3 regions of the Thioalkalivibrio sp. ALJ1 genome follow, and region 3 is predicted to be linked to each of the others. Evidence: predicted binding sites of a transcription regulator. Region 3 holds the regulator's gene; each other region holds the start of a gene.
The links. The regulator sigma-54, encoded in region 3, starts transcription at its own class of promoters, with help from an activator protein. The targets are predictions, from matches to a motif close to TGGCANGNTNCNTGCTT.
Positions count from the first base shown of each region.

Region 1 (6,132 bases), on a different contig from region 3:
AGAATTGGCATCCTGCGGTGGGTAACCCTGCAGCTGCTGGCCCTGACTATTCTCCAGGAACCCATCACGGCTGACTTGGAATGCACCCGCCCGGGTATAGGCCCTGGTGCCCTGATCGTTAAGGACGAAGAATCCTTCGCCTTGGATCGCCAGATCCAGGCCGTTCTCGGTGAACTCGGTCCGACCCTGAGAGAACTGCTGGGTCACGGCGTGCAGGCGCGTACCGGAACCGATGGCCGTCTGGCTGATGCCACCGAAGCTCTGGGCAAACACATCACCGAACTCCGCACGCGAACGCTTAAAGCCCGTAGTTCCAGAGTTGGAGACGTTATTACCGGTGGTCTGCAGGTCGGCCTGGGCCGCGTTAAGACCGCTCAATCCGATATTGAAAGGCATAGGGTGTTTCCTCCGTTAGGGTTCGCTCGTCGCGGGCCCGGCGTCAGCCGCCAATCCGCCGTACATCCGAAAAACTGATTTCGCCAAGGCCCTGCACGGTCAGTGCAAGCCCCGAATCGCCACCTACCGCGACGCTTTCCACCCGAGCATCCAGAAAGGTATCCACGGATTCGGTCTGAGTGCCGGAACGAGCCGAGGCCTTGAATTCGTACACGCCGGGTGGGGCGAACGTGCCGTCGTCGCGCATCCCGTCCCAGCTGAACTCCCGAAGACCACTACCCGCAGCACCCAGGTTCATCCGGCGTATGCGCTCGCCGTTCGGGCTGTACACATCGATTTGCAACTCATCCGTTGAGCGCTCGAGGTCTACTGCGCCATTGATCATCCCGTCCGGGCCCAGCTCGCCGAACTCCACCGGAACCAGCACGTCCTTACCCACCAGCGAAGCCGCCTGCAACGTCTGGTTCTGCCCCAGCGACTGCGCCAGCTTTTCAAAGGACTTCGACAACTGCTCAATACCGGTCACCGTCGAGAACTGGGCCATCTGGCCAAGAAAGTCACCGTTGTCCATCGGGTCCATCGGATCCTGGTTCTCAAGCTGAGTGGTCATCAGCTTTAGGAAGTCCGATTGGCCCAAACGGTCCATCTCGCCTTCCGGCTTCTTGTCAGGGCGCGACAGGCCAAGACGATCCAGGAGTTCAGGGGATATCTGTGTCATGTGGAGTTCCTCTAGCCTTGACCGATCTGCAATGTGCGCTGGAGCAGCTGACGCGAGGTTTCCATCACCTCGACGTTCGCCTCGTAGTTGCGCGAGGCGGACATCATGTTGGCCATCTCCTCCACCACGCTGATCGCCGGGCGGAAGATGTAGCCCTCCTCGTTCGCCTGCGGGTGGTGCGGCTCGTAGTGGGCATGCGGGGCCGCCTGCGATTCGGTAACACCGGCGACACGCACCGAGGTTGCAGAACCGTTCGGGTTGGCCTGATCCATCACGCTTTGAAACAACACCTGCTTGGCGCGGTAGGCCTCGTCCGGATTCGTGGCCGCCGTGTTGGCGTTGGCCAGGTTCGAGGCCACGGTGTTCAGGCGCACGGATTGCGCCGACAACGCCGAGGCCGAGGTATTGAAAAGACTGAAGAGGTTGCTCACGACATCGATCTCCCGATCAGGTCGGCGTTAGCGATCGCCCCGCAGGGCTTCGCGGATGCCAGAGACCCGGCGATTTAGGAATTCCAGACTGCTTTGGTACTGCACGGCGTTCTCCGCAAAGGCGGCCCGCTCCATCTGCGGGTCCACGGTGTTGCCGTCCAGGGATGCCTGCGAAGGCACTCGGTAAAGCGCCTCAGCCTGTCCGTTCATAGCGCCTGCATTGGGGTCGAGATGTGCCGCCTGGCTGCGAACCATGGGCAAGGCGTTGCCGCTCCCGGCCGCGGACTCCAGCACCGAGCGAAAGTCGACATCCCGCGCCTTGTAGTTAGGGGTGTCCGCATTGGCGATGTTGGAAGCCAGCAATTCCATGCGTTGCGCACGCACGTTGATCGCCTGCGGCAAAATCCCCATCGCCTTGTCCAGTGAGAGACTCATCTGCTTCCGTCCTGCCCGCCGTTGGCGGCCCTCGCATCGAAACGGAGACGCAACCATTGCGCTCCCTTGTATGGAGGCAGATGCAAGGCCTATGCCATCGGAGGGGAACAAACGTCAGGTACAAGGAGGAGGCGGAGAGGGCCAGCCATTCAGTCCCTCACCCGGAGCCCGCATTGCACGGGCCTTTTGGTCACAACAGCCCGGTATCAGAGATCGATCAGGACTTCACCCGCAGGACCGAGCCATACTCGGTCCGCACCGTCTCGAAAGACTGCGTATAGGGGCCCGCCGTCTCGGAAGCGCCAAGAAACAGATAGCCACCTGGGTTCATTTGCCGGGCAATACCGTCAAGAACCTGTCGCTTGGTCTCGCCGGAGAAGTAGATCAGCACGTTCCGACAGAACACCAGGTCGAACTTGCCTAGCGCCGCATAGCTATCGATCAGGTTGAGCTTCTGGAAGCGACAACGGCGCTGGACCTCCGGGATGACCTTGTGCCCGTCCGCAACCGTTTCGAAAAAGCGGGCTCGACGACTCTCACTCAAGCCACGCACAATGCTCAGTCCGTCATAAATGGCGCGCCGAGCGTCTTCGACAATCTTCTCGGAAAGATCGGTTCCCAGAATCGAAACAGGCACCTTGCGGCTTGGACGGGACTCCTCCCACTCCGAGACCACCATGGAGATGCTGTAGGCCTCCTGGCCACTGGAACACCCCGATGACCAGACCTTGTTACTGCTGTTCTTGGCAGCGAGTTCAGGCAACAACACATGGCGAAGGATCTCGAACGGAAAACCATCACGAAACCAGGAAGTCTCGTTCGTCGTCATCGCGTCGATCACACGCGTCCGCAGGCGCGGATTCGGCGCCTGGCGCATCGCATGCAACAGTTCAGGAACGCTCTTGAAACTAAACTCGTCGAGCAGGCGCGACAAGCGGCTGGACACTAGGTATTGCCGGCTATCGCCCAGCACCAGACCGCAGCAATCCTGCAGGAAACGCGCGAACTCCTCGTAGTCGCGGGAATCAATCACCCGTTCATCCCTGAGCGCAGTCCATGATGATTGAGCATCCTGATGACGAATCCTTGACAGGGCCGCCCGGCTCCACGGTCCGGGTCAAAATCACTAAGCAGGTTCCAGTATACGGTTTCCAGCACTCGGCACGACAGGATCCAAGCCCGTAACGCTGCGTGCGCACCGATCCGGCCATTCAGCACCGCTCCTGCATCGCCACCCGGCAAGCGACTGCCGCTTCGCCGTGTCACTGACCATCACGCCCGGTCTGATCCAGTACCGCGCTCGCCAGTTCGTCCGGGTTGAACTTGGACAAGAAGGCGTCGGCACCCGCACGCTTGACCATGTCGGTGTTAAATTCGCCACTAAGCGAGGAATGCAGCAGCACCTTCAGATCCTTAAGCCCGGCATGATCCCGGATGCGGGCAGTAAGGGTATAGCCGTCCATCCGCGGCATCTCGATATCCGAGATCACCAGCTCGATCTGTTCTCTGATCGGACCTTCCTCGGCCTTCTGCTCCAGAAACTCCAGCGCTTCCTGGCCATCCTTGAAGACCACGTATTCAAAGCCCAAGCCCCTGATCGCGCTTTCGATCTGCTTGCGGGCCACCACCGAGTCATCGACGATTAACACCTTCCGCCCCTCTGGTGACACAGCTTCTTGCCGAATGGATTCGGAGACCTCGGTTGGCAATGGATTCACGATGGAAAGCACCCTTTCGACATCGATGATCTCTACCAGCTTGTTGTTGATCTCGGTCACCGCGACCAAGAAGGATTCGCGCCCGGTACCACGCGGGGGTGATTTCACATCCTGCCAGTTCACGTTGACAATCCGATCCACCGCCGATACCCAAAAGCCCTGCACAGAGCGGTTAAATTCGGTGACCACCACCTTCTGGGAGTCGCTTTCACTCGTACCCGCGGCGCTTCGCAGGCCCATGGAGAGGGCCAGGTCGATAATTGGAACCGTACCGCCGCGCAGGGTCGCCACGCCCCGCACTACGCTCATCGAACCCGGGATCTGGCGCAGGGGCGGCGAAGGGATGACCTCGCGCACCTTGAACACGTTGATCCCAAATGTCTGGGATCCGCCCAGGTGGAATAGCAGCAGCTCCATCCGGTTCTGCCCGACCAACTGTGTTCGTTGATTCACATCGTCAATGAATTGACTCATGGTGCCGCTCTCCTTGTACCGAATACCCTGCGCTCGGGCCGGTATCTATGCCCGAGTTTGCACTGCGCGCCCCCGGCCTGTCATTCATACTGGCGCGCAGGCCCCGCCTTGCGCCGTCTCCTCGGGATAACGGCGGCTGTGGCCCGGGCTTAAACCGAACCCCAATTTCTTCCTGGCATTAATCGTGCATACCTCTTGCCATGCCAGAGGCATTGTGCCCCCGGACAAGACGTCGCACCTCCGCCCTGGGCGGACAGGAAACGAAAATGGCACTGTGGCCAACCTATAACCACCGAATCAGGCCCCCCCGCTGGCTGGGCCTGATCGCTATTCTGATATTGCCAAGCGCCGCAGGCGCCGCGGAGATCCATCCCGTCGGAGAGATTCGCCAAGCCGCCGAGCAATTCCTGTTACAAGAGCTAAACGCCTCGGCCGCGAACGACATCAACATCGAGATCGGCCAGCTCGACAACCGCTTGCGTTTGGCCTATTGCCACGATGGACTGAACGCTCGATTCCCACCCGGCGGGCGAAGTGATGGCAATACCGCGGTCCATCTCCAATGCGCGGGCCCGGTGACCTGGCAGCTGTACGTCCCGGCCACGGTTGAGCGCTACGCCGAAGTGTTGGTAGCCAGCCGCAACTTGCCGCGTCAGCACACACTCACGAACGGGGATCTCCGCTATCAGCGGATCGAGACGTCGCGGCACGCCGGCAGTTATCATGAAGACAAATCCGACCTGGTCGGCCAACAAACCCGCCGCAGCATACGACCGGGACAAATCATTGGCACCCAGCATGTCACCCAGCGCGAAATCGTGAGCCGCGGTCAGCGGGTGACGATTCTGGCCGAGAACGGCTCGATCGCCATCCGCATGCAAGGGGAAGCGCTGGAGAACGGTACCCTGGGGGATCGCATTCGGGTCAAGAATGCCTCTTCAGGGCGCATCGTAGAGGGCGAGATCATGCCTTCCGGGCATGTCCGGGTCGCGCTTTAAACACCGGTTTGTGAAGACGGTTACAAAACCGGTCGCGCTCGGGCTACAGTTTCAGTCATCCCGGCCGTAAACAATTGCAGCACAGTTACAACGACAGGACGGCACAATGGATATCAAGGGCCTCAATTCGAACAGTCTGCGCCCCGACAGCCAAAGCTCCACGGTTAAAGGACGCGAAGACACCGGAAACAGCGCCCAGGGCCCCAGCAATGCCCCTGCGGCCGGTGACGACTCGCTTACATTGACCGGCACCGCCCAGGCCATGAGCTCGGCCTCCAGCGCCGGGGAAAACGCTCCGTTCGACGCGGCACGGGTTGCCGAATTGCGCGAGGCGATCTCCAATGGCAACTACCCCATGGACAACGAACAGCTGGCCGATCGCATGATTGACCTCGAACGCCTGCTGCGCTGATCCGACGCCAGGACCCCACCATGAAAACCGACACGCGCCACCGTCTGCAACGCTCCCTGGAAACCTCAATCCGGCTTGCCCATCAGCTGGAGGAGGCGTTGATCCAGGAAACCCGTGCGGTCCAGGCCCGCACGCCCGAGACGTTGCAGGACGTGGTCGCCAGCAAGCAGGGCCTGCTACAGGAACTCGAGACCGAAACGCGGCAACAGCGCGAGATCGCCGAAGCCGAACACGAGTCCTTTACACCCGAGGGCATGGCGCGCCTGCTGGCCCGGCTCGAGGATGGTGCAGTGCTAAACGACCACTGGCAGGCCCTGCGTCAGTCCATCGAACGCTGCAATACCCTGAACCACGGAAATGCCCGCCTGATCGAGCGCGACCGCCAGCGTGTTGAGCTTTCGATGCAAATCCTGCGTGGGGAAGAAATCGGCCCTGCCGCGACCTACGACCCCTACGGTCGAACGCGTCCCAATAGCCGCGGCGGGCGGCGAATTACTCAAGCCTGACGCATCTTTTTCGCCGCGGTACTGGCATTTCCGAACATCCACCA
Region 1 is NZ_JQIW01000003.1:159,232-165,363, reverse strand. Features, by position in the region: gene flgE (flagellar hook protein FlgE) at 1-396, opposite strand, end outside; gene F462_RS00690 (flagellar hook assembly protein FlgD) at 440-1,114, opposite strand; gene flgC (flagellar basal body rod protein FlgC) at 1,126-1,545, opposite strand; gene flgB (flagellar basal body rod protein FlgB) at 1,573-1,980, opposite strand; gene F462_RS00675 (CheR family methyltransferase) at 2,198-3,013, opposite strand; gene F462_RS00670 (chemotaxis protein CheV) at 3,243-4,172, opposite strand; gene flgA (flagellar basal body P-ring formation chaperone FlgA) at 4,439-5,170, shown strand; gene flgM (flagellar biosynthesis anti-sigma factor FlgM) at 5,277-5,582, shown strand; gene F462_RS00655 (flagella synthesis protein FlgN) at 5,603-6,088, shown strand.
Region 1: the regulator sigma-54 is predicted to act here: its motif matches at 4,346-4,362, upstream of flgA (flagellar basal body P-ring formation chaperone FlgA).

Region 2 (6,132 bases), 410 kb from region 3:
CTTCCAGATGCGATGGACGCCCATCGACATCAGGTCGTTCATCACGTCATAGCGCGAGGCGACCGAGTGGAAGACCTCGCCGACCCGCGAGGCCTTCTCGGACTCGGGGACGGTCTGGTAGCCGAAGTGGGTCTTGCCAGGTTCTTCTTTCATCAACGTGCCGTTGTCAGTGCGTCTTGCGCTCGTGGCCGGCTTCTTTCAGCCGATCCAGGTAATCCTGCCACATACGCTCTTGCTCCGTGCCGAGCTTGTACAGGTAGTCCCAGTCGTAGATGCCGGTGTTGTGGCCGTCCGAGAAGACCAGTTTCACCGCATAGTTGCCGACCGGCTCGATCTCCGCGATGTTCACGTCTTCCTTGCCCACCTGTAGCACCTCCTGGCCTGGCCCGTGGCCTCGAACCTCGGCCGAGGGTGAGTACACGCGCAGGAATTCGCAGGGCAACTCGAAATGCGAGCCATCCGAATAGGCGATCTCCAGGATGCGCGACTTCTGATGCAGCTGGATATCGGTGGGTCGGTGCGTACTGCTCATGAGGCCTCCAGAGTCGACGGCGCGGGCGACGCCCGAACCGAATCAGTCAGCGCCCCGGGCACACGGATTTCTAGTGTGTCCCCAGAGGTGCCAGCATATGGTCCGCGAGGATACCAGCCTGTTGCGCTTGTCGCGGGATCTCCCCTGAACACGTTGGGGGGCGGACACAAAAAAAGCCGCCGCGGCCAGGGGCCGGGGCGGCTCGAGTGCCACGCGGCCCCGAGGGGCCGGAAGCGGTTGCCTTAGAGGCTGTAGTACATGTCGAACTCGATCGGATGGGTGGTCATGCGCATCTGCGTGACGTCTTCCATCTTCAGGTCGATGTAGGCATCGATCATGTCGTCGGTGAACACGCCACCCTGGGTCAGGAACTCGCGGTCCTGATTCAGGGCTTCCAGCGCCTGATCCAGCGAATGGCAGACCTGCGGAATGCCCTTCTCTTCTTCCGGCGGCAGGTCGTAGAGGTTCTTGTCCATCGCCTCGCCCGGGTGGATCTTGTTCTGGATGCCGTCCAGGCCAGCCATCAGCATCGCCGCGAAGGCGAGGTAGGGGTTGGCGGTGGAGTCCGGGAAGCGCAGCTCGATGCGGCGGCCCTTTGGATTCATCACGAACGGGATACGCAGCGACGCGGAGCGGTTGCGCGCGGAGTAGGCCAGCATGACCGGCGCTTCGAAGCCCGGCACCAGACGCTTGTAGCTGTTGGTGGACGGGTTGGTGAAGGCGTTCAGCGCACGGGCGTGCTTGATGATGCCGCCGATGTAGAACAGCGCGGTTTCCGACAGGCCACCGTAGAGATCGCCGGAGAACAGGTTCTTGCCGTCCTTGGACAGCGACTGGTGCACGTGCATGCCGGAGCCGTTGTCGCCGACGATCGGCTTGGGCATGAAGGTCGCGGTCTTGCCGTGGATGTGGGCCACGTTCTGAATCACGTACTTCAGGATCTGCACTTCGTCGGCCTTCTGGGTCAGGGTGGCTGCACCCACGCCAATCTCGCACTGGCCGGCGGTCGCCACCTCGTGGTGGTGCACCTCGGTCTCCAGACCCATCTCGGTCATCACTTCACACATGGTGGAGCGGATATCGTGCAGGCTGTCGACCGGCGGGACCGGGAAATAGCCGCCCTTCACGCCCGGGCGGTGGCCGATATTGCCGTCTTCGTAGACGCGTTCGGAGTTCCAGGAGGCCTCCTGAGAATCCACGCGGCAGTAGGAACCCGAGAGGCTGGAGCCCCACTTGACGTCGTCAAAGATGAAGAACTCGTTCTCCGGACCGAACAGCGCGGTATCGGCGATGCCGGTGCTCTGCAGATAGGCCTCGGCGCGGCGCGCCAGGGAACGCGGGCAGCGGTCGTAGCCCTGCATGGTGGCCGGCTCGACCACATCACAGCGGATGTTCATGGTCATGTCTTCGAAGAACGGATCGAGGACGGCCGATGAGGCATCCGGCATCAGGATCATGTCGGACTCGTTGATCCCCTTCCAGCCGGAGATCGAGGAGCCGTCGAACATCTTGCCCTCTTCGAAGGTTTCTTCTTCGATTTCGTGGGCCGGCACGGTCACATGCTGTTCCTTGCCCTTGGAGTCGGTAAAGCGGAAGTCGACGAAACGAACTTCCTTTTCCTTGATCTGGTTCAGCACGTCGGCTGCGGACATGGGGATCTCCTTGGTCTTCAGTATTGAGTCTTCAAAGGTGGCCGGGCGGCGCGACAAGGGCCTGCACGGCTTCGCGAATCATTATGCAGGCATCATGCCAGTCTTCCGGATTGGGCTGGTATGCCCGTTTGAGGCGCATTCAAGTGGGTCCGGCACCCCTCCAGTGCACCAATGTAGTGCCTTAGTTGCACTGTACTTGGGCATATGCCGTCGTGGCGCACTCAATGGGTGCATGGGCGATAGAGTAGCGTGACCTCGCCCAGCATGTCGCCTACCCGTGGATTCTGCTGGAGGCGCTCCGCCAATGCCTGGGCGCGCGCCTCCAGGTCCTCGGAGGCGGTTGCCCCGTCAAGGCGCAGCGTAACAGCGACGTGCACCCGCCCGCCCAGGTAATGCAGAGATACGTGCTCGACCGCCTCCAGCTCGGGGGCCTCCCCCCATGCCTCGCGCAGTGCCTCGACCAGGGTGGGGCGTAGCGGAAGTTCCGAGCTGCGCGCTTGTTCGGCATCGTTCTCCGGGTCCACATGCACGGTGATGTCGTTGATTCGGGTGTGTTGAGCGGTGACCGCCTGGAAGACGGCATCGGCAATTCGATGGCCCTCGGAGACCGAGATCATCGGGGCGACCTGGATGTGCACATCCGCGACCACATCGCTCCCATGGCGGCGGGTGCGCAGCATGTGTGCGTCCTTGACCCCCGGCACCTCCATGATGGTTCGGTGGATGCGCTCGACCTTCTCCGGTTCCAGCGCGGTGTCAATCAACTCCGCCGCGCTGCGCACGATCAGCCGCCCGGCGATGTGCAGGATGAACAGAGCCACGATCAGCGCGGCCAGGGCATCTGCCCACGGGAAGCCGGCCACGGCCGCGCCCACCCCGACCAGCACGAATAGCGACGAGATCGCGTCCGTGCGGTGGTGCCAGGCGTTGGCTTCCAGCATCCGCGAGTTCAGGCGCTTGGCGACCCGGTGGGTGTACTGGTAGAGCCCTTCCTTGGCTACAAGGGTGAGTGCCGCGAAGCCGATCGCGGCGGTCGCCGGCCCGGTCATTGCTTCGTGGCTTACCAGGCGGCTACCGGCGGCCCAGGCAATCGCCAGGCCGGCGAACGCAAGAAAGACGCCGACGATCACGGTCGCCAGGGTCTCGATGCGGGCGTGCCCATAGGGATGGTCCTGATCGGGGGAGGCGGCGGCCTTCCGTGCGGCGAACAGTACGACCCCGTCGGTGATCAGGTCCGAGAGCGTATGGACCCCGTCCGCGACCAGGGCTTGGGAGTTCAGCAGCCAGCCGCTTAGCAGCTGTGCGAGTGCCAGGAACGCGTTCACGACCGCACCCACCAGCGTGACCCGGCGCGTGTCGCGGTAACGCGTGCCGTTCTCGGCGGTCGTCTGCGGATGGGGTTGGGGCGTCGGCTCGCTCAGTTCGGCTCTCCCATGAGGGCGGGCATGCCCCAGTATGGGCGCGTCCTTGGCGTGAGCAAAACCGGTTGCCCCCGCGTTGGCGGTGGCCGCGGCCGAAGCCGGGCCGATATACTGTCGGCTTTGCCCTGACCCGGGATCCCGCATGTCGCAAGAACGCACGCCGTCCAGCAGCCCGACCTTCCAGGATCTGATCCGCCGCCTACAGGATTACTGGAACGATCATGGCTGCGTGGTCCTGCAGCCATACGACATGGAGATGGGCGCGGGGACCTTCCACCCGGCGACCTTCCTGCGCTCCATCGGTCCCGAGCCGTGGCGCGCGGCCTACGTGCAGCCGAGCCGTCGCCCCACCGATGGGCGCTATGGCGACAACCCCAACCGCCTCCAGCACTACTACCAGTTTCAGGTCCTCCTGAAGCCGTCGCCCCCCAACATCCAGGATCTCTACCTGGGTTCGCTGGAGGCGCTCGGGTTCGACACCCTGACCCACGACGTGCGCTTCGTCGAGGACAACTGGGAGTCCCCGACTCTCGGGGCCTGGGGTCTGGGCTGGGAGGTCTGGCTGAACGGCATGGAGGTCACCCAGTTCACCTACTTCCAGCAGGTCGGCGGGCTGGACTGCCACCCGGTCTCCGGCGAGATCACCTACGGCCTCGAACGCCTGGCGATGTACCTGCAGGGGGTCGAGAGTGTCTTTGATCTGGTCTGGACCATCGGTCCCGACGGTCGCGCGATCACCTATGGCGACGTCTATCACCAGAACGAGGTGGAGCAGTCCACCTACAACTTCGAGCATGCCGACCGCGATGCCCTGTTCGCCGCGTTTGACCAGCACGCTACCGAGAGTGACCGCATGATCGAACTGGGTCTGCCGCTGCCGGCCTACGAGCAGATGTTGCGCGCCTCACACAGTTTCAACCTGCTGGATGCGCGCGGGGCGATCTCCGTCACCGAGCGCCAGCGCTACATCCTGCGCGTGCGCGAGCTCTCAAGAAACGTCGCGCAGAAGTACTACGAATCGCGCGAGGCACTGGGCTTTCCGCTGTGCGCGGACGACGACACGAACAAGCCCAACGCCGCCTGAACCTATTTTCCGGACCGCGTGCCCTTGCGCGCGGTCGTGATGGACCCGAACTGGACCCGACATGGCTGAAGCCCGTGAACTGCTGATCGAACTGGGCACCGAGGAGTTGCCCCCCGCCGCCCTGCCGCGCCTGCGTGATGCCTTGGCCGAGGGCCTGGCCAACCGGCTGAGCGAGGCCGGGCTGGAGCCGGGCGCGCCCGAGACCTTCGCCACCCCGCGCCGGCTGGCGGTGCTGTTCCCGGACGTCCCGGGGCAGCAGCCGGACCAGTTGCAGGAGCGTCGCGGCCCGGCCGTGGCCGCCGCCTTCGATGAGGCGGGCGAACCGACCAAGGCGGTTATGGGCTTTGCCCGTTCCTGCGGCGTGGAGGTCGAGCGCCTGGAGCGCGAGACCACCGACAAGGGCGAGTACCTGGTGTTTCGGCAGTTGCAGCTGGGCCGAGCCCTGGGCGATCTGCTGCCGGAGATGCTGGAAGGCGCGCTGGACGCCCTGCCGACCCCGAAACGCATGCGTTGGGGCAGCAGCCGCACCGAGTTTGTGCGCCCAGCCCACTGGCTGGTCGTCCTGCACGGCACCGAGGTGCTGGAGATGACGGTGCTGGAACAGAGCGCGGGTCGGGCGACCCACGGCCACCGCTTCCACCAGCCCGAGGCTTTGCAGCTCACGCGCGCCAGCGACTACGCGGAACGCCTGCGCACTCCGGGCTTTGTCGAGCCGTCCTTCGAGGCGCGTCGCGAGAGCATCCTTGAACAGGTCCACGAGCAGGCCAGGGCCTTAGGCGGCCGCGCCCTGGTGGACGCGGATTTACTGGACGAGGTCACCGCCCTGGTCGAGTGGCCGGTGGCCCTGACCGGCGGCTTCGATCCGCGTTTCCTGGAGGTCCCGCAGGAGGCGCTGATCTCCACCATGCAGGACAACCAGAAATACTTCCCGGTGGTCGACGAGGCCGGCCGCATGCAGCCGCATTTCATCGTTATCAGCAATATCGAGTCGCGCGACCCCCATGCGGTCCGCGATGGTAACGAACGGGTGCTGCGCCCGCGTTTCGCCGATGCTGAATTCTTCTGGCAGCAGGACCGCAAGAAGCGCCTGGAGGAACGTCTGGAGGCGCTGGATTCGGTCGTGTTCGAGAAGCGCCTGGGCACGCTACGCGACAAGTCTGCTCGGCTGGAGGCCCTGATGCAGCGGCTGGCCGGTTTGATGGGCCTGGACGCGAACCTGGCCGCCCGCGCCGCGCGTTTGGCCAAGTGTGACCTGGTGACCCAGATGGTGTTCGAGTTCACCGAATTGCAGGGCACGATGGGCCGCTACTACGCCCTGCACGACCGCGAAGACGAGACCGTCGCCGCCGCGATCGAACAGCACTACTGGCCGCGCCAGTCCGGTTCCGAGCTGCCGGACGCCGCGCTGGCCCAGGCGTTGGCGCTGGCGGATCGCCTGGATAC
Region 2 is NZ_KN050684.1:844,795-850,926, forward strand. Features, by position in the region: gene ubiE (bifunctional demethylmenaquinone methyltransferase/2-methoxy-6-polyprenyl-1,4-benzoquinol methylase UbiE) at 1-153, opposite strand, end outside; gene F462_RS06275 (gamma-butyrobetaine hydroxylase family protein) at 167-532, opposite strand; gene glnA (glutamate--ammonia ligase) at 775-2,184, opposite strand; gene F462_RS06285 (cation diffusion facilitator family transporter) at 2,406-3,749, opposite strand; gene glyQ (glycine--tRNA ligase subunit alpha) at 3,748-4,689, shown strand; gene glyS (glycine--tRNA ligase subunit beta) at 4,751-6,132, shown strand, end outside.
Region 2: the regulator sigma-54 is predicted to act here: its motif matches at 2,268-2,284, upstream of glnA (glutamate--ammonia ligase).

Region 3 (6,132 bases):
CAGTAACATGTTCCTGGTCTTCCCACGCCCCCGTGAGGCGTTCTACCAGGTAAACCGACCGGTGGCGTCCGCCGGTGCAGCCGATGGAGACCGTGACATAACTACGATGGTCCTCGATGAGGCGGGGCAGCCACTGCGAGAGGAAGGCCTGAATACTGTCGAACATTGCCGCGACCTCCGCGTGTCCCTCGAGGAAGTCGCATACCGGCAGATCGCGTCCGGTAAGTCCGGCCAGGTCGCGCTCGTAGTAAGGGTTGGGCAGACAGCGCACATCGAAAACGAAATCCGAATCCATGGGCGCGCCGTGCTTGAATCCGAACGACTGGAATAGCAATGAAAGTTCGTGTTCTCCGCGCTCCCCGATGCGGTCGCGCAAGGTACGGGCCAGGTCGTGCATCGACAGCCGCGAGGTATCGACCGTCAGGTCGGCCTCCACGGCGACGTGCCCCAGCCATTCCCGTTCGCGTTCGATCGCGTCCACCAGTGGCACGCCGTCGCGCGCCAGCGGGTGGCGTCGTCGCGTCAGGTGGTAGCGCCGCAACAGGACCTCGCTGGACGCTTGCAGGAACAGGACCTCCACCTGGATGCCATCCTGCCGCAGCTGGGCCAGTAGGTCGGCGAAGCCCTTGAGGGCGTCCAGGCCGCTTCGCACATCCACGCCGACGGCCAGATGACGGTCGCCCTCGGTGTCGTAATGGCCTTGCCGGACCCGTTCGATCAGGCCTGGCAGCAACGGCAAGGGGAGGTTGTCGACGCAGAAGTACCCGGCGTCCTCCAGGGTATGCAGGGCCACGGTCTTGCCGGAGCCAGAGAGGCCACTGACGATCAGCAGGCGCATAGTGGCGTCAGCCCTCCGGGTCCGGATTGGGTACGGTGGTCGCGGGCACGGCGCGATGATAAGGGGGTTCGTCGGCCTCACCGCTTATCTGGCGGCGCTGTCGCGCCCGCAGGTCGTCACCCGCGATGTAGCCCTGGATGTGCAGCATGTGGTTGCGCACGGCGGCCTCGATCATCACCGCGATGTTGCGGCCGGGGGCCACTGGCAGGCTGCTCAGGGGCACGCGCAGACCGAGGATGTCGATCTCGCCCCGGCGTCCGTTCAGTCGGTCATCGGGCACCGGTGAAGGCTCGCCATGATCACGCAGGTCGATGATCAGACGGAGGTACTTGCCACCCTTGATGGCTGAATCGCCGTACATGGCGCGGACGTTTAGAACTCCAAGCCCGCGAACCTCGAGCAGGTCCTGGAGCAGTGCAGGACAATGGCCGCGGACGATATCCGGGGCAATCCGCGCGAATTCGGGAGCATCGTCGGCGATCAGGCGATGCCCGCGGGAGATCAGCTCCAGCGCGACCTCGCTTTTGCCAACGCTGGAGGCGCCGCTGATCAGGACCCCGATGCCGAGGATCTCCATGAATACGCCATGGCGAACCTCGAAATGGGCGAGGCGTTGCTGCAGGAAGTATCGCAACAACGAGATGATCTCGTGGCTGCTGCTGCCCGAGCACAGAATCAGGGGCAACGCGGCCTGAGGAACGTCGGGCATTTCCGAGAACGGGCAGGTGTCTTCGGCGAAGATCACAGCCGTGGTTCCGGTGCGGGCCATCTCCAGGATCAGGTCATTGCACTGGCGGTCACTGAGGCTGGAGATGTAGCGGGATTCGAAGTCTCCGATGACCTGGATGCGGTTGGGTCGGATCAGGTTGAGGTGCCCGGCCAGGGGCAGGTCGTCGCCATCCTCGCCCACCAGTTTGCGGTCGGCGGCCGCGTGTTCACCATGCACAAAGCGCAGATCCAGACGGTTGCCCATCGCCTGGATCAGGCTTTCCACGGTGATGTCCCGGGCGATTCCGCCTTCCCCTAATGCCTCGTTCATGGCCTCCGGCGTGGGCCGGCCTCCCGCTGGTCGACGTATGGGTAGACCGTCTGCAAGGGCCTAGCCCTCGCTGAAGCGGCCCACGAGTTCCTGCTCCAGAGCCGACGCATCGCCGGCTCGGCGCAGGGCGGCAATCGTGTCCGGCTGGGACAGGCCGCGTGCGAGCTGGGCAAGCAGGTTGAGGTGATCGTTGGTCGCGGCTTCCGGGACGAGCAGGGCGATCAGGATATCGACCGGCTCGTGATCCATTGCGTCAAAGTCGACACCCTGCTTCAGGCGCAGCACGGCCACGCGCGGAGTCGCAAGATCGGGCAGCCGGCCGTGAGGGATGGCGACGCCATGCCCCAGGCCAGTGGAGCCCAGCTTCTCGCGGGCGGACAGGGCCTCGAAGATCGCGCTGCTGGCCGGCCCCTCGGCGTCACCGCCGGCGGCGAGGAGCTCCGCCAGTGTCTCGAGGGCCCGTTTCTGGCTGGAACACTCGGGCTCCAGACCTATGCGGTCGGCGGTGATCAGCTCGGCAATGGTCATGGATCAGGAGGCCTGCTCGCGGTTGCGCTGGGCACCCTCGGCGCGGTGGTGATCCTTGACCTTTTCCTTGTGCTTGATCAGCTGACGGTCAACCTTGTCGATCAGGCCGTCGATGGCTGCGTACATATCGTCGTGGGAGGCCTCGGCATGGATATGGTTACCGCTAACCTGGAGATTGGCCTCGGCCTTGTTGTGCTGACTCTGATTCTTCTCATGGGTCAGCACGACGTGGACGTCGATGACTTTGTCAAAGTGGCGCTCCAGCTTCGCGAACTTCTCGTTGACGTATTCGCGCAGGGCGTCGGTCAGGTCGACATGGTGGCCGGTCAGATTGATCTGCATGGTTGGGTCTCCTTGGGTTACTTGCTGCCGGTGGGCATGGAAGCCATCTGCCGACGTTCGCTGGATGAGGGGATATGCATGGCCTCACGGTATTTGGCCACGGTACGGCGTGCCACGTTAATGCCTCGATCCGAGAGGATCTGGGCGAGCCGGGCATCGCTCAGCGGCTTGTTCGCAGGCTCGTCGCCGATCAATTCCCGAATCATGGCACGGATGGCGGTGGCCGAACACTCACCGCCATCGTTGGTACCGACGTGGCTGGAAAAGAAGTACTTGAACTCGAAGACCCCGCGCGGGGTGTGCATGAATTTCTGTGTGGTCACGCGTGAGATGGTCGACTCGTGCATCTCCAGGATCTCGGCGATGTCGCGGAGGATCAGCGGCTGCATCGCAACCTCGCCATGTTCGAGAAAGCCCTGCTGGCGGAGCACGATCGCCTCGGCGACTCGGAGCAGGGTGTCGTTGCGACTGTGCAGGCTCTTGAGGAACCAGCGCGCTTCCTGCAGTTGATCGCGCATGAAGGCGCTGTCGCGGGCGTCCGAGACCTGACGCACCATGCCGGCATAGAGGTCGTTGATGCGGATGCGCGGGGCGATCTCCGGGTTCAGCTCCACTCTCCAGCCATCGACCGTGTGGCGCACATAGACATCCGGGACTACGTATTCCGAGGTGGCCGTACTGATCTGGGCGCCAGGACGCGGGTTCAGGGTGCGGATCAGATCCAGTGCGCGTGCCAGCTCGTCCGGGTCGCGTACGCCGGACTGGCTTTGCAGCGCCTTGTAGTCGCGCTTGCCCAGGCTGTCCATGCCGTGCTCCAGGATGGCGCGCGCGGCCTCCCGGGCCGGGGCATCCGGGGCGAGCTCGCGTAGCTGAATCTCCAGACATTCACGCAGGTTACGGGCGCCCACGCCCAGCGGGTCGCATTGCTGGATCCAGTGCAGCACGGCTTCGACCTCGTCGACCCCGACGGGTTCTTCCTCGCCACGGTTAATGGTCTCGGCCAGGGTCTCGAGGTCGCCTTCGAGATAGCCGTCAGGGCTGATCGCGTCAATCAAGGCCGCGCCGATGCGCTGGTCGCGCGGGGTCAGATGGCTCAGGTGCAGCTGCCACAGGAGGTGGTCCTGCAGGCCCTCGCCGCCGTCGTCGCTGGTGTTCTCCAGCGGGTCGCGGTCGTCCAGGCCCTTGGGGGCGGTCGGTGGCTCGTAGATGTCGTCCCAGCGGCTGTCGGTCGTCAGCTCCTCGGGGATGACGTCGTCGCTGGTGGTGGTGGCCTCCATGCGGTCGCCTTCCACCAGTTCGCCCTCTTGGTCGAGGCGCTCGGTATTCGGATCGGCGTCCTCGTCCTCCACCTGTTCGAGCATGGGGTTGCTCTCCAGCGCCTGCTGGATTTCCACCTGCAACTCAAGCGTGGACAACTGCAACAGACGGATCGCCTGCTGCAGTTGCGGGGTCATGGTGAGCGTCTGACCCAGCTGTAGATTGAGGCCGGGTTTCAGCATTGTGGTGTCGGGTCGAAGGTGACCATACGTGAAATCTTAAAGCCTGCCTCGTGGTTTGTGCACTGGCCGCGCGACGTGTGCGTCGGAATCACAGGCGGAAATTCTCGCCGAGATAGACTCGGCGAACCTGAGGGTCGGCGAGCAACTCGTCGGGTGTCCCGGCGGCCAGCAGGCGCCCCTCGCTAAGAATATAGGCCCTGTGGCAGATGCCGAGGGTCTCGCGGACGTTGTGATCGGAGATCAGTACCCCGATTCCGCGGCGGGCAAGGTGTTCGATGACGGCCTGGATGTCCCCCACCGAGATCGGATCCACCCCGGCAAAGGGTTCGTCCAGGCAGATGAATTGGGGATCGCCGGCCAGGGCGCGGGCGATCTCGGCCCGCCGACGTTCACCACCGGATAGCGAAATGCCGGGGCTGTGGCGCACGGTCTCTAGCTGGAACTCCTCGATCAGGGCGTCGCCGATGCGCCGGCGTTCATGGCGGTCCAGTCCGGGGCGAAGTTCCAGCACTGCCTGCAGGTTGTCCCAAACGCTCAGGCGTCGGAAGATCGAGGCCTCCTGCGGTAGATAGCCCAGGCCGGCGCGGGCCCGCACATGGATCGGGGCGCGGGTGATGTCGCGCTCGCCCAGGGTAATGCGTCCGGCGTTGGGGCGGATCAGTCCGACCAGGCTGTAGAAGCAGGTGGTCTTGCCCGCACCGTTCGGGCCCAGCAGGCCGACGACCTCGCCGGGAGCCAGATCGACGTCGACCTGGTCGAGGACGGTGCGCTTGCCATAGCGTTTGGTCAGTTCACGTCCGATCAGGCGGTCGTGGGGCGCGCCTGCGGTCGCCGGTTGGCTGGCAGTGGTGTTCATTCGTCGTCGCGCGGCTGGATGGTGATGCGCACGCGTTCGCTGTCACCGTCGCCGCGCTCGGCCTCGATCACGTCCGTTGCCAGGTCGTAGGTAATGCGTTTTCCGCGTGCCTCTTCGTTGGTCGTGATTACGTGCGCCTGATCGGTAAGGATCATGCGGTCCTCGTTCAGCAGGTAGTCGATGCGCAGGGCGGTGGCGATGCGCATTTCGCCGGTCTCGGGATCCGGGGACTCCAGGCGCGCGGGTTCCCCGTGGGCCTCCATTTCGTAGGGGCGGCGATCACGGGTACGTACGTAGACCTTGTCGGCCTCCAGGGTCATGTCGCCACGGATCACGACCACGTCGCCGGTGTAGGTCCCCAGGCCCTTGCGTTCGTCCATCTCCGCGCGGTCGGCCGTGATCTCGACCGGCAACGACGAGCCCGAGCCCTGCTGGGCCAACACCGGACTGGCCAGGAGAAACAGCAGCAGGAATCCCGCCCCGAAGATGGCCGGGAGGCGCTGCGGGCTACTCAGTCTCGGGGTCATGCGTGGAATCCTCCTCGCTCGTCTCGCTGTAGAGCGAGTACACGGCATGTAACAGCTCTATGGTATCCGCTTGCGAGTCCACGCGCAGGCCGGTCCCGCGTTGGAAGAGGCCTGGCTGATTCAGCGTCGAGAGTGCATCGGACGTGGCCACCATGGTGTCCGTGGCGACACGGACATCCCGCGAGTCGATGATGGTCTCCACGCGATCGCCGCGCGCCGGCTGAACGCCCTGGGTGGGGCCAACCAGGTCCAGGGTGGCGTCGGCAGGTTGGTGCAGGGCGGCGGGCGCGGTCCAGCGCCATTCGATGTCGCCTTCGGCAAACAGGTCAAGGTCCGGTTCGTCCACCCACTGCGGGCCGTCGCGGCCGAACTCGCGCAGGCGCGATCCGCGCAGGCGGTGGGTCAGCTCGCCGTCGTCGCCGGTCGCATGCAGCGTGAAGCCATCGATCTCCAGCGTGACCTCACCCTCGGGCGGAGCCAGTTCGGCCTGTGCCAGCGGGGTG
Region 3 is NZ_KN050684.1:1,257,098-1,263,229, forward strand. Features, by position in the region: gene rapZ (RNase adapter RapZ) at 1-838, opposite strand, end outside; gene hprK (HPr(Ser) kinase/phosphatase) at 846-1,877, opposite strand; gene F462_RS08190 (PTS sugar transporter subunit IIA) at 1,938-2,405, opposite strand; gene hpf (ribosome hibernation-promoting factor, HPF/YfiA family) at 2,409-2,747, opposite strand; gene F462_RS08200 (RNA polymerase factor sigma-54) at 2,765-4,246, opposite strand; gene lptB (LPS export ABC transporter ATP-binding protein) at 4,335-5,102, opposite strand; gene lptA (lipopolysaccharide transport periplasmic protein LptA) at 5,099-5,629, opposite strand; gene lptC (LPS export ABC transporter periplasmic protein LptC) at 5,610-6,132, opposite strand, start outside.